Regions from separate parts of the Streptomyces sp. NRRL S-920 genome, predicted to be linked through region 1. Evidence: riboswitches for the same ligand, from Rfam matches in the RefSeq annotation. Region 1 holds a riboswitch; the other holds the start of a gene.
What was found. Region 1 has a riboswitch for thiamine pyrophosphate ahead of thiC (phosphomethylpyrimidine synthase ThiC). Riboswitches for the same ligand answer to the same signal wherever they lie in the genome.
Positions count from the first base shown of each region.

Region 2: linked by a shared signal. The riboswitch ahead of IG54_RS0117835 (thiamine ABC transporter substrate-binding protein) and the one ahead of thiC (phosphomethylpyrimidine synthase ThiC) in region 1 are both predicted to bind thiamine pyrophosphate.

Region 1 is NZ_JODF01000010.1:62,702-69,713, reverse strand. Features, by position in the region: gene IG54_RS0109955 (hypothetical protein) at 1-836, shown strand, start outside; gene thiC (phosphomethylpyrimidine synthase ThiC) at 897-2,687, opposite strand; TPP riboswitch at 2,680-2,835, opposite strand; gene IG54_RS0109945 (YibE/F family protein) at 2,907-4,307, shown strand; gene IG54_RS0109940 (SsgA family sporulation/cell division regulator) at 4,484-4,921, opposite strand; gene IG54_RS0109935 (IclR family transcriptional regulator) at 5,028-5,753, opposite strand; gene IG54_RS0109930 (DUF5326 family protein) at 6,225-6,446, opposite strand; gene IG54_RS0109925 (cupin domain-containing protein) at 6,601-6,918, opposite strand.
Region 2 is NZ_JODF01000021.1:129,986-136,997, reverse strand. Features, by position in the region: gene tsf (translation elongation factor Ts) at 1-743, shown strand, start outside; gene pyrH (UMP kinase) at 943-1,704, shown strand; gene frr (ribosome recycling factor) at 1,862-2,419, shown strand; gene IG54_RS0117845 (phosphatidate cytidylyltransferase) at 2,452-3,498, shown strand; gene rlmN (23S rRNA (adenine(2503)-C(2))-methyltransferase RlmN) at 3,635-4,741, shown strand; TPP riboswitch at 4,798-4,914, shown strand; gene IG54_RS0117835 (thiamine ABC transporter substrate-binding protein) at 4,991-6,073, shown strand; gene IG54_RS0117830 (ABC transporter permease) at 6,049-7,012, shown strand, end outside.

The DNA of each region.
Region 1 (7,012 bases):
TCCTCGACGAGGCGCTGCGCACCGCACCTGACCGTCCTGAACTCGCCGCAGTGGGCCAGCGGCTCAACACCGAACAACTGCGCACCATGGCCCTGAACGCGACAGCACTGATCACGGCCGCCGCCGCGGCCGAGTACGCGCACTACGTGAAGGTTCGCGAGGAGTTGCGCGAACCTCGACCGTCCTCCACCTCGATTCGCGAAGGGAGCGGAGAGAGCGCCGCGGAGTCGGGCCCCGGCGGCATCGGCCTCGCCACGGCGATGGGCGAGGTCGCCGAACCGGCAGCGGTGGCGGGAGCCGGGGCGGCTGCCGTCGTCGCGGTCCTCGCGCCCGTCCTCGCGGGCACGGCCGCCGCGATCTTCCTGCTCGTCGGCTACATCCTGAAGATGCTCAACCCCGAGCCCGCCTTCGCGGACACCCTGCTCACCGCGGGCTGGCTGTTCGGCGCGCTCACCGCCGCGGGCATCCTGGTCGGCGCGGTCGGCCTGCTCCTGACGGCCCTGCGCAACGGCTCCACCTCGCTCCAGGCGGGACGGCTCCACGGCGAGCGGTACGAGGAGGTGTCCCGAGCCAGGGAGGCCTGGGGACAGGCCCTCCTGGAGCAGGGGGTCGTGCCGTTCCTCCGGGAGGCCCTGGCGGATCCCGGGGCGGTACGCACCGCTCGCGCGCACGTTTCCGAAGCCCCCGGAGGGGGCGGCCGCATGCCGCAGCTGGGCTACGACCGGCCGGGGTTCAGCAGCCCCGACGGCGGCCCGGCCGCCGGATCACGGCCGAGCTTCTCCAGCCCGGACTTCTCCAGCCCGGACTTCGGCGGGCCCGATCACAAGCCGGAGTAGGCCGGGGTGTCCGCAGAGCTGCCACGGTGCTCTGCGGACACCCCGTCCACAGCCGCCGGCTCAGTCGGCGATGGGCAGATAGACGCGGTTGCCCGCCGCGGCGAACTCCTTGGACTTCTGCTCCATGCCCGCCTCGATCTCCTTCTCCTCCAGGTCACCGCCGTGCCGACGGCGGATGTCCTGGGAGATCTTCATCGAACAGAACTTCGGCCCGCACATCGAGCAGAAGTGTGCCGTCTTCGCGGGCTCGGCGGGCAGCGTCTCGTCGTGGAACTCCCGTGCGGTGACCGGGTCCAGGGCGAGGTTGAACTGGTCCTCCCAGCGGAATTCGAAGCGCGCGTCCGAGAGCGCGTCGTCCCAGTCCTGCGCGCCCGGGTGGCCCTTGGCGAGGTCCGCCGCGTGCGCCGCGATCTTGTACGTGATGACGCCGGTCTTCACGTCGTCGCGGTTGGGCAGGCCCAGGTGCTCCTTGGGCGTGACGTAGCAGAGCATGGCCGTGCCCCACCAGCCGATCATCGCGGCGCCGATGCCGGAGGTGATGTGGTCATAGGCGGGCGCGATGTCCGTGGTCAGCGGGCCGAGGGTGTAGAACGGCGCCTCCTCGCAGATCTCCTGCTGAAGGTCGATGTTCTCCTTGATCTTGTGCATCGGGACGTGACCGGGGCCCTCGATCATCGTCTGTACGTTGTGACGCTTGGCGATCGTGTTGAGTTCCCCGAGCGTGCGCAACTCCGCGAACTGCGCCTCGTCATTGGCGTCCGCGATCGAACCGGGCCGCAGACCGTCGCCGAGCGAGTACGTCACGTCGTACGCCGCGAGGATTTCGCACAGCTCCTCGAAGTGCTCGTAGAGGAAGCTCTCCTTGTGGTGCGCCAGACACCAGGCGGCCATGATCGAACCGCCGCGCGAGACGATGCCGGTCTTGCGGTTGGCGGTCAGCGGGACGTACGGCAGGCGCACACCCGCGTGCACCGTCATGTAGTCCACGCCCTGCTCGGCCTGCTCGATGACCGTGTCCTTGTAGATCTCCCAGGTCAGCGCCTCGGCCTGGCCGTCGACCTTCTCCAGGGCCTGGTAGAGCGGCACGGTGCCGATGGGGACGGGGGAGTTGCGCAGGACCCACTCGCGGGTGGTGTGGATGTTGCGGCCGGTGGAGAGGTCCATGACCGTGTCGGCGCCCCACTTCGTCGCCCAGGTCATCTTGTCCACCTCCTCCTCGATGGAGGAGGTGACCGCGGAGTTGCCGATGTTGGCGTTCACCTTCACCAGGAACTTCTTGCCGATGATCATTGGCTCGATCTCCGGGTGGTTGACGTTCGCGGGAATCACGGCCCGGCCCGCGGCGACCTCCGCCCGCACGATCTCGGGGTCGATGTTCTCGCGGATCCCGATGAACTCCATCTCGGGCGTGATCTCGCCGCGCCGGGCGTACGCGAGCTGCGTCACCGCCTGCCCCGGGCGGCCGCGGCGCGGCTGGCGGGGGCGGCCGGGGAAGACCGCGTCGAGGTTCTTGAGGCCGCCACGGGGCGAGGTGTGCTTGATGCCGTCGTCCTCGGGGCGCGGCGGGCGGCCCACGTACTCCTCGGTGTCGCCGCGGGCGATGATCCAGTTCTCCCGCAGCGGCGGCAGTCCGCGGCGGACGTCGGTCTCGGCGTTCGGGTCGGTGTACGGACCCGACGTGTCGTACAGGGTGACGGCCTTGCCATTGGTGAGGTGCACCTGGCGGACCGGCACGCGCAGGTCGGGGCGCGAGCCCTCGACGTACGCCTTGTGCCAGCCGATGGACTTCCCGGCCTCGTTCAGGGACTCGCCCTGGCTGGAGGCAGGCGTGCGTGCGTCCGATGTGGTCATGAGACCTACTCCCTACGCCGGCATTACCCGGTAACAGGTTCGGCGGTCGACGCAGCGGATCCCGTACGGCTCGTGCACGAATTGTGCCGTTTCGTACGGAGGTCAGCGCCCTCTCAGCCCGGTGCTCCGAGCTCCCGCGATTGCAAAGGTGGCTCCACGCTAGCGTCATCTCGGGCGCGCTGAACAGAGGGCCCCCTCCGTTCTTGCGATGATCGGCCAGTGACCACCACAGCGCCGCCGCCGCCTCCGCCCGCGCAACCGCCCCACTCCGGCCCGCCCCCGGACGGCCCCGGGCATGACCACGGGCACGGCCACGGGCACGCCCACAGCCACGGTCCGGCCGCTCCCGTCTCCCAGCATCTGCGCAAGGTCATCGCCGCGGTGCTGATCCCCTTCGCCGCCGCGGTCGTCGTGGGCCTGGTGGTGCTCTGGCCCGGTGGCGCCCCCTCGCACGAGCGGACCGGCGTCGGCTTCGACCGGCAGACGCAGTCGGCGAAGGTCACGAAGGTGCAGGAGCTGCCCTGCAAGGACCTCAGTCCCTCGCAGCCCCAGCCGAACGGCGACACCTCCACCCCCGAGGGCCGGTCCGCCCAGTCCTCGGCGACGGGCACCTGCAAGAAGGCGCTGATCGAGGTGAGCAGCGGCAAGGACAAGGGCCGCACGTTCACCGAGATCATCCAGCCGGACTCGCCCCGGCAACTCCACAAGGGCCAAGAGGTGGTGGTCGCCTACGAGCCCAAGGCGCCCGAGGGGTTGCAGTATTCGGTCACCGACGTGAACCGCAAGCTCCCGATGGCGCTGCTCGCCGGCATCTTCGCGCTCGCCGTCGTCGTGGTGGGACGGCTGCGCGGCGTGATGGCCCTGGTCGCCCTCGCCATCAGCTTCCTGGTCCTGACCTTCTTCATCCTGCCGGCCATCCTCCAAGGCTCGAACCCGCTGGTCGTGGCAGTGATCGGCGCGAGCGCCATCATGCTGGCCGCGCTCTATCTCTGCCACGGCCTCACGGCCCGTACGTCGGTCGCGGTGCTCGGCACTCTGATCTCCCTCCTGCTGATCGGCCTGCTCGGCTCGCTCTTCATCGGCTGGGCCGCGCTGACCGGCAACACCGACGACAACACCGGCCTCATCCACGGCCTGTACCCGTCCATCGACATGAGCGGCCTGCTGCTCGCGGGCGTCATCATCGGCTCGCTCGGCGTCCTCGACGACGTGACGGTCACCCAGACCTCGGCCGTGTGGGAACTGCACCAGGCCAACCCGAACATGGGCTGGCGCGGCCTGTACCGCGCGGGCATCCGCATCGGCCGCGACCACATCGCCTCGGTCGTCAACACCCTCGTCCTCGCCTACGCGGGCGCCGCCCTGCCCCTGCTCCTCCTCTTCTCCATCGCGCAGTCCAGCGTGGGCACGGTCGCCAACAGCGAGTTGGTCGCCGAGGAGATCGTGCGGACCCTGATCGGCTCGATCGGCCTGGTCGCCTCCGTGCCGGTGACGACCGCGCTGGCCGCCCTGGTCGTCTCCGCCGACCGCTCCACCGGCCCCGGCGCCCCGGCCCCGGCCACCGGCACCCCGCCGCGCCGCTCCTCCCGCGGCGGAAAGGGCCGACGCCGCAAGGCCTGACGGTCTGACGGTCTGGCGGTCTGGCGGTCTGGCGGTCTGGCAGCTTGACGGTCTGACGGTCTGACCCCGGAACGGTCCCGAAGGCGCAGACGGCACCCCGGTGGCCGTGGCGGTGCCCTGGCGATGCCCTCAAATGCACCAATCTGCCATTGGCATAGGCACATTGAGCCCGGGTCTCATCCCGCGTTCTGTTCCTCCGCCAGGATCCGGTCGAGCGTCTCGTCCAGATGCGCATCGAAGTCGGCGAGCGCGCGCTCCTGTCCGAGCGGCACCAACTTGTCCGTACGGTCCAGGAAGGCGAGCAGCGGCGGAATGCCCACGCGGAACAGCGCCTGGTCAGCGCCGACCTGAAGCTTGATCAGGGCCTCGTCGAGCAGATCGGGATCGGTGGGCTCGATGCGCACGTCCCCGACCCCACACGGCCTGCCCACCCCGTCGATCAGCAACTCCCTCCCGAAGGTCCAGGTCACCGGCGCGTCGCCAGGCAGATGGAACGTCAGCTGCACGGCATAAGGATCATCGGTCTCATAGCGCAACTCCACCGGGATACGAAACGACAGCTCCTCGGAAACAAGGAAGCTCATCATGACCTCTGCCTGAACCGACTCGTCCATCGCGCCGCCCTACCCCGTCACTTAGTCATCAAGGGGCCAGGAACCCACTCCCTGACACTTATGGCATCTTGCTTAACGTGCACACCAGATCACAAGGAGTGAGTTTTCAGATGCTGATAGAGAAGGCGAGTGTCCCTAGTAGCTTTCCGATCTCACGTTGCAACCTCTCCGCCGCGGGCAGCAACCGGTCGGCCTGACCGACGGGCACGGAAATGGCCAGGGTCGCCGCGGTGTCGCCCGCCAGGATCGGAACCGCGGCACAGACCGTCCCGAGTGCGTACTCCTGGCGCTCCACGACGGGCCGCATCCGCTCCATCGCGTCGAGGCGGCGCAGGAACGTTCGGTCGTCGCGGACCGAGTAACGCGTGATCGACTGAACCGGATAGCGGTCGAGGTGGTCCCGCCGTGCCTCGCCGTCGAGTTGGGACAGCAGGCACTGACCGATGGCGTGGGCGTGGCCCGTCTCGCGAAAGTCCGCCCACTCCTCCACGGCGGGGTTGCCCGGAGTGTCGGAGACCGCCACGATCTCGATCTCGCCCGCGCGGTAGACAGCGAAGTACACCGGCACTCCGATGGCGTCGCGGCAGTGCGCCAGGACGTCGCCGACCGTGCCGCGACGCTTCTGCTGTGCCCCGCTGCTGCTGAGCCGCTCGGCCGCCTCGCCGAGCACGAATACTCCTTTCTCTCGGCGCAGATAACCCTCGTGGGTCAGCGTGCGCAACAGGTGGTAGGCGGTAGGGAGCGCCAAACCCGCCTCGCGGGCCAACTGCTTGGCGGGCGCCCCGTACTGATGTGTGGCGGCGGCTTCCAGCAGCCGCATCGCACGCTGCACGGAGCCGATGAGGGTGGGGGTGACGGGGGCGGCGCCCGGTGCGGTGGCGTCGCCCGCCGGGCCTGCGTCGTTCGTTTGGCCTGCGCCGCCTGTCGGACCTGGATCGCCCGGTGGGCCAGCGCCACTCGTCGGATCAGCGGCACTGGCGGTAACTGGTGAAGTGGCGCCGACCGGTGAGGTGGAGGTGTCGACCGCGGCCAAGGTTCACTCCCGAAGCGCGTGGGGGGCCGCCCGTGCCCGGAGCAACACGGGTGGGCAGTGCGCCCGTCCGCGGGGAACGGCCCCGCGTCGGTTTTCGGACTCTAACCCTTGGCCACCGCTCTACGGCCGTTTGCCAGGAAACTTCCCCCGGCCGAGGGAATCGGTTCGAAAAGTCACCTCTCGGCAGTAACCACTCGTCGTTACGGTCGACCACCGCTCGGTACGGTCGATCACCGATCGGGACGGTCGATCACCAAACAGTGCGGACGATCACCAATCGGTGCGCGACGAGGACGATCCGGATATGAACTTCCGTACGACATAGATGAGTCCACCGACCAAGGCAACGAATAGCAGCGCCTTGAAAAGCAGGGCGATCACGAACCCGACAACGGCCGCTATCACGCTGCCGAACACGACCAAGGCGATGACGGGCACAGCCACCCACTTCACCCACCACGGCATTCCCGCAAAGATCTCCTTCGCTGCCATCGTCCTTACCTCTCTCCGCACACATCGCGTCGACGGGTTCCTGAATGTCCGCAGGCTCCCGGCTTGTTGCATTCGATGCTAGGTCGCCAAAGGGCGCGGTGGGGGCCTCGCAGCCCTTGTCCTCCCCTGATCCGCCCCCTAGGGGTCAGCCGGGTCAGGCCTCCGGCGGGGAGAAGACGACCAGGACGCGCAGGTCCTCGCTGATGTGGTGGAACTTGTGGGGCACCCCGGCCGGCACATAGACGACGCTGCCGCGCGCGACCGATGTGGTCTCCATGCCGACCGTGATCGAGGCGCGGCCGCTCACGACCATGTAGACCTCGTCCTGCCCGTGCGGCTGCTGCGGATCCGACTCCCCGGCGTTGAGCGCGTAGAGCCCGACCGACATGTTCCGCTCCCGCAGAAACTGTAGATACGCCCCGTCGTTCGCCGCGCGCTCCGCCTCCAGATCGTCCAGCCGGAATGCCTTCATCGCCCTCGTACGCCCCTCGCTGATACTCGCCCCGCGGAATCCCGCCGGTGCGCGTGGCCCGACCGCTCTCGTTCCACGTCTGCCACGATCAGAC
Region 2 (7,012 bases), on a different contig from region 1:
GCAGCGTCGACAAGGCCGTCGAGGCGCTCCGCATCAAGGGCCAGAAGGGCGTCGCCAAGCGCGAGGGCCGCTCCGCCGAGAACGGCGCCGTGGTCTCCCTCATCGCCGACGACAACACCTCCGGTGTCATCGTCGAGCTGAAGTGCGAGACGGACTTCGTCGCCAAGGGTGAGAAGTTCCAGGCCGTGGCGAACAACCTCGCCGCCCACATCGCCAAGACCTCCCCGGCCGACATCGAGGCGCTGCTCGCCTCCGAGATCGAGGCCGGCAAGACCGTCCAGGCGTACGTCGACGAGGCCAACGCCAACCTCGGCGAGAAGATCGTCCTGGACCGCTTCGCGCAGTTCTCCGGCGCCTACGTCTCCGCGTACATGCACCGCACCATGCCCGACCTGCCCCCGCAGATCGGTGTCCTGGTCGAGCTGGACAAGGCCGACGCCGAGGTCGCCAAGGGCATCGCGCAGCACATCGCCGCCTTCGCGCCGAAGTACCTCTCCCGCGAGGACGTCCCGGCCGAGGTCGTCGAGACCGAGCGTCGCGTCGCCGAGGAGACCACCCGCGCCGAGGGCAAGCCCGAGGCCGCCCTCCCGAAGATCGTCGAGGGTCGCGTCAACGGCTTCTTCAAGGAGGCCACCCTCCTCGGCCAGCCGTACGCGCTGGACAACAAGAAGTCGGTCGAGAAGGTTCTCGCCGAGGCCGGTGTCACCCTGAAGCGCTTCTCGCGCATCAAGGTCGGCATCTGAGTCCGTACCGCGATCGACGGTAGACCCCGCTAGGGTCGACAGCGGTCGCCCGCGTGGGGAGCCCCCGACAGGGAGCCCCCGCGCGACGTACGACCGCAGGATCTGACGAGGAGGCCACTGCCGAGCATGGGATGCGAACAACACCCCACCGGCAGTGGCCTTCTTCGTATGTGTGTCAAGTAAGAGAAGCGAGAACACCATGACCACCAAGGCCGACTCGAAGAGTGACGACGGCAAAGTTGCCGGACGCTTCCTGCTGAAGCTCTCCGGCGAGGCGTTCGCCGGCGGGGGCGGCCTCGGGGTCGACCCCGACGTGGTGCACGCCATCGCGCGCGAGATCGCGGCCGTGGTCCGCGACGGCGCCCAGATCGCCGTCGTCATCGGCGGCGGCAACTTCTTCCGCGGTGCCGAACTCCAGCAGCGCGGCATGGACCGGGCCCGCTCGGACTACATGGGCATGCTCGGCACGGTCATGAACTGCCTGGCCCTCCAGGACTTCCTGGAGAAGGAGGGCATCGACTGCCGCGTCCAGACCGCCATCACCATGGGGCAGGTCGCGGAGCCGTACATCCCGCTGCGCGCCGTGCGCCACCTGGAGAAGGGCCGCGTGGTCATCTTCGGCGCCGGTATGGGCATGCCGTACTTCTCCACCGACACCACCGCCGCGCAGCGCGCCCTGGAGATCGACGCCGAGGCGCTGCTCATGGGCAAGAACGGCGTGGACGGCGTCTATGACTCCGACCCGAAGACCAACCCCGACGCGGTGAAGTTCGACGCCCTCGGCTACGGCGAGGTCATCACGCGCGACCTCAAGGTCGCCGACATGACCGCCATCACGCTGTGCCGGGACAACAAGCTGCCCATCCTCGTCTTCGAGCTGCTCTCCGAAGGCAATATCGCCCGGGCCGTCAAGGGTGAGAAGATCGGCACTCTCGTGGGCGACCAGGGAAGCCGGGCCTGACCCCGAGGACCTGGGCCGCTCTCAAGAGACGGACGCGAGACGTCACTTGAGAGGGATGGACAAAGCCCTGCCGGTCGGACACCGTGCAGGAAAGACACGCGACGCAGCCGGCCGCCCTGTGCTAGCCGGGCCTACTCAAGACACGCAGGAGCAAGTGGTGATCGAAGAGACCCTCCTCGAGGCCGAGGAGAAGATGGAGAAGGCCGTCGTGGTCGCCAAGGAGGACTTCGCCGCGATCCGCACCGGCCGTGCGCACCCGGCGATGTTCAACAAGATCGTGGCGGACTACTACGGTGCACTGACGCCGATCAACCAGCTGGCCTCGTTCTCGGTGCCCGAGCCGCGGATGGCCGTGGTGACCCCGTTCGACAAGAGCGCGCTGCGCAACATCGAACAGGCGATCCGCGACTCCGACCTCGGCGTCAACCCGAGCAACGACGGGAACATCATCCGGGTGACGTTCCCCGAGCTGACGCAGGACCGCCGCAAGGAGTACATCAAGGTCGCCAAGACCAAGGCCGAGGACTCCAAGATCTCGATCCGCTCCATCCGCCGCAAGGCCAAGGAAGCCATCGACAAGGCCGTCAAGGACGGCGACATCGGTGAGGACGAGGGCCGCCGCGCCGAGAAGGAGCTGGACGACACCACGGCGAAGTACGTCACCCAGGTGGACGAGCTGCTCAAGCACAAGGAAGCCGAGCTGCTCGAAGTCTGAGGCTCGAGTCCTAGGAATCAGGAATCCGATCCGTGAACGACTCTTCCTGGGGGGCGCCGCCCAGAGCCGGGTACTGGGGGCCTCCCGACCAGGGATCTGGTCAGGGGGCGCCCCCGGCAGGTCCCGCGTACGATGCGCAGGACGCGCTGCTTCCGCCCGAGACGCAGCCGATGCCCATCGTGCCCGACACCCCCGCGCCCCCGCAGGAGCCCATGCCCAGCGCACCACAGCCCGCCCCGGCAGCGCCGCGCCCTCCGCAGAAGAAGAGCGCGGGTCGTGATCTCGGCGCGGCCATAGGAGTCGGTGTGGGACTCGGCGCGGTCATCATCGCGTCGCTCTTCATCGTCAAGGCCGCCTTCATCGGCGTCATAGCGGTCGCCGTCGTGGTCGGCCTCTGGGAGCTGACCTCCCGGCTCGACGAGCGCAAGGACATCAAGGCCCCGCTGGTGCCGCTCGCGGTGGGCGGCACGGCGATGGTCGTCGCCGGGTACGTCCGGGGGGCCGAGGGCGCGTGGGTGGCGATGGCGCTCACCGCGCTCGCGGTCCTGGTCTGGCGTATGACCGAGCCTCCCGAGGGCTACCTGAAGGACGTCACGGCAGGCGTCTTCGCGGCCTTCTACGTCCCCTTCCTCGCGACGTTCGTGGCGCTGATGCTCACCGCGGACGACGGACCGTGGCGGGTGCTCACGTTCCTGCTGCTGACCGTGGTCAGCGACACCGGGGCGTACGCGATCGGCTGGCGCTTCGGCAAGCACAAGCTGGCGCCGCGCATCAGCCCCGGCAAGACCCGCGAGGGCCTGCTCGGCGCGGTCACGTTCGCGATGGCCGCGGGCGCGCTGTGCATGGAGTTCCTGATCGACGGCGGCACGTGGTGGCAGGGCCTGCTGATCGGTCTCGCGGTCGCGGCGAGCGCCACGCTCGGTGACCTCGGCGAGTCGATGATCAAGCGGGACCTCGGCATCAAGGACATGGGTACGCTGCTGCCGGGCCACGGCGGCATCATGGACCGGCTCGACTCCCTGCTGCCGACGGCGCCGGTGGTCTGGCTTCTGCTCGTGGTCTTCGTCGGGTCCGCCTGACCGACCGCACGGCCCGACCGCACGGCCGTCCGTATGGTCCTTGCTTAACCTTCTGACCTGCGCGTATGTGCGTAAGGGGCTCGTTGTCCACAGGGCGGCGGGCCCCTTGGCGTATGTCTGCGACACTGGAAGGACCATGCCTGTACCCGGAGAACTCACCTTCGTCGCGCCCCGCGGAGCCAAGAAGCCCCCGCGGCATCTCGCCGACCTCACGCCCGCCGAGCGCAAGGAAGCCGTCGCCGCCACCGGCGAGAAGCCGTTCCGCGCCAAGCAGCTCTCGCAGCACTACTTCGCGCGCTACGCCCACGACCCGGCGGAGTGGACCGACATCCCCGCCGGTGCGCGCGACAAGCTCCGGGAAGCGCTGCTGCCCGACCTGATGTCCGTGGTGCGGCACATCAGCTGCGACGACGACACCACGCGCAAGACGCTGTGGCGGCTCTTCGACGGCACGCTCGTCGAGTCGGTGCTCATGCGCTACCCCGACCGGGTCACCATGTGCATCAGCTCCCAGGCGGGCTGCGGCATGAACTGCCCGTTCTGCGCCACGGGCCAGGCCGGCCTCGACCGGAACCTGTCGACGGCCGAGATCGTGCACCAGATCGTCGACGGCATGCGGGCGCTCAGGGACGGCGAGATCCCCGGCGGGCCCGCGCGTCTGTCCAACATCGTCTTCATGGGCATGGGCGAGCCGCTGGCCAACTACAACCGCGTGACCGGCGCCATCCGCCGTCTCACCGACCCGGAGCCGGACGGCCTCGGGCTCTCGCAGCGCGGGATCACGGTGTCGACGGTCGGGCTCGTGCCCGCCATCCACCGGTTCTCCGACGAGGGCTTCAAGTGCCGCCTCGCGATCTCGCTGCACGCCCCGGACGACGACCTGCGCGACACCCTCGTGCCGGTCAACACCAAGTGGAAGGTGCGGGAGGTGCTTGACGCCGGCTGGGAGTACGCGGCCAAGTCCGGGCGCCGCCTCTCCATCGAGTACGCGCTGATCCGCGACATCAACGACCACGCGTGGCGCGGTGACCGCCTCGGCCGGCTGCTCAAGGGCAAGCCGGTGCACGTGAACCTCATTCCGCTGAACCCGACGCCGGGATCGAAGTGGACGGCCTCGCGGCCCGAGGACGAGAAGGCGTTCGTGGAGGCCATCGCCGCCCACGGGGTGCCGGTGACCATCCGGGACACCCGGGGCCAGGAGATCGACGGGGCGTGCGGTCAGCTCGCGGCCGCCGAGAGGTAGTCTGGCGGTCGTGCGCCTCGTACATGCGATCGCGTACTGCTCGTACACACATCTGCATATTCCGACAGGGGAGCGCCACAGCGCTGAGAGTGCGGCACCTTGGACAGGTGGGCCGCAGACCCTCTGAACCTCGCCCAGGTCATTCTGGGTAGGAAGTTCGGGCACGACTCAAGCTGTTGCGCCCTGCTCGCGGGCTTTCGCCGGCGGGCAGGGCCGCGTCTCTTCCTGGTCTCCCAGGAGGACATTCCAGTGAGCACCAAGAAGGTCACGTTCACCGCCGTCGCGGTGGGCATCGGGCTCGTCGCCGTCTCGGCGTGCGGCGGCTCCGACAGCGATTCCACGAAGGACGGCTCCAAGAGCGTCACGCTGATCAGCCACGACTCCTTCAACGTCTCCAAGGACGTACTGAAGGACTTCGAGAAGCGCTCGGGGTACAAGGTCACCGTCCTCAAGGACGGTGACGCGGGCGCCGCCGTGAACAAGGCGGTCCTCTCGAAGTACAACCCGCAGGGCGACGTCTTCTTCGGCGTCGACAACACGCTGCTCTCCCGCGCGCTCGACCACGGGCTCTTCCAGTCGTACGAGGCCAAGGGCTCGGACAGGATCAAGCCCGAGTTCCGCGTCGACGGGGGCAAGCACCGGGTGACGCCCGTGGACAGCGGCGACATCTGCGTGAACTACGACAAGAAGTACTTCGCCGACAAGAAGCTGGCGCCGCCGAAGTCCTTCGACGACCTCCTCAAGCCGCAGTACAAGAACCTGCTGGTCACCGAGAACGCCGCGACCTCGTCGCCCGGACTCGGCTTCCTGCTCGGCACCGCCGCGAAGTACGGCGACAAGGGCTGGGAGAGCTACTGGAAGAAGCTCGACGCCAACGGCGTGAAGGTCGTCGACGGCTGGGAGCAGGCCTACAACGAGGAGTTCTCCGGCTCCGCGGGCGGCAAGAAGGCCAAGGGCGACCGGCCGCTCGTCGTCTCCTACGCCTCCTCCCCGCCGGTCGAGGTGCTCTACGGCAAGCCGCAGCCGAAGCAGGCGCCGACCGGCGTCGCGACCGGCACGTGCTTCCGCCAGGTCGAGTACGCGGGTCTGCTGAGCAACGCCAGGAACCCCGAGGGCGGCAAGGCGCTCCTCGACTTCCTCGCGAGCGCGAAGTTCCAGCAGGACATGCCGCTGAACATGTTCGTGAACCCGGTGCGCGAGGGCGTCGAGCTGCCCGAGCTGTTCACGAAGCACGGGGTGAGGGTCGCCGCGCCCCAGACCATGGCCCCGAAGAAGATCGCCGACAACCGCGAGCCGTGGATCAAGTCGTGGACCTCGCTCGTACGGAAGTGACGAAGTCCCGCTCCCGCGCGGGCTTCGGTCGCGGAAGCGCGGCGCGGCTCGGTCTGATGGCCCTGCCCGTCGCGTTCTTCGCGGTCTTCTTCGCCTACCCGGTCTCGGCGATCGTCGCGCGCGGCCTGCACATCGGCGGGGTCTGGCGGTTCGGGCGGGTCGCGGAGGTGCTCGGGCAGTCCGACATCCGCCATGTCCTGTGGTTCACGACCTGGCAGGCGCTCGCCTCGACCGCGCTCACGCTGCTGATCGCGCTCCCCGGCGCGTATGTCTTCGCGCGCTTCGACTTCCCCGGCAAGCAGGTGCTGAGGGCCGTCGTGACCGTGCCGTTCGTGCTGCCGACGGTCGTCGTCGGCACGGCCTTCCTCGCGCTGATCGGGCGGGGAGGGCTCGTCGACGAGCTGTGGGGCGTGCGCCTGGACACCACCGTGTGGGCGATCCTGCTCGCGCACGTGTTCTTCAACTACGCGGTGGTCGTCCGCACGGTCGGCGGGCTCTGGTCGCAGCTCGACCCGCGGCAGGAGGAGGCCGCGCGGATGCTCGGCGCCTCGCGCTGGACGGCGTGGCGGACCGTGACGCTGCCCGCGCTCGGGCCGGCCGTGGCGGCCGCCGCGCTCATGGTCTTCCTCTTCACCTTCACCTCCTTCGGTGTCGTGCAGATCCTGGGCGGGCCCGCGTACTCGACGCTCGAAGTGGAGATCTACCGGCAGACCGCTCAGCTCCTCGACCTGCCGACGGCCGCCGTGCTGACGGTCGTGCAGTTCGCGGCGGTCGGCCTGATCCTGGCGGTCCACGCGTGGACGGTGCGGCGGCGCGAGAGCGCGCTGAAGCTGGTCGACGCCTCGGCCGTGGCACGCCGCCCGCACGGGGCGGGGCAGTGGTCGCTGCTCGGACTGGTCATGGCCACGGTCGTGCTGCTGATCCTGCTGCCGCTCGGGG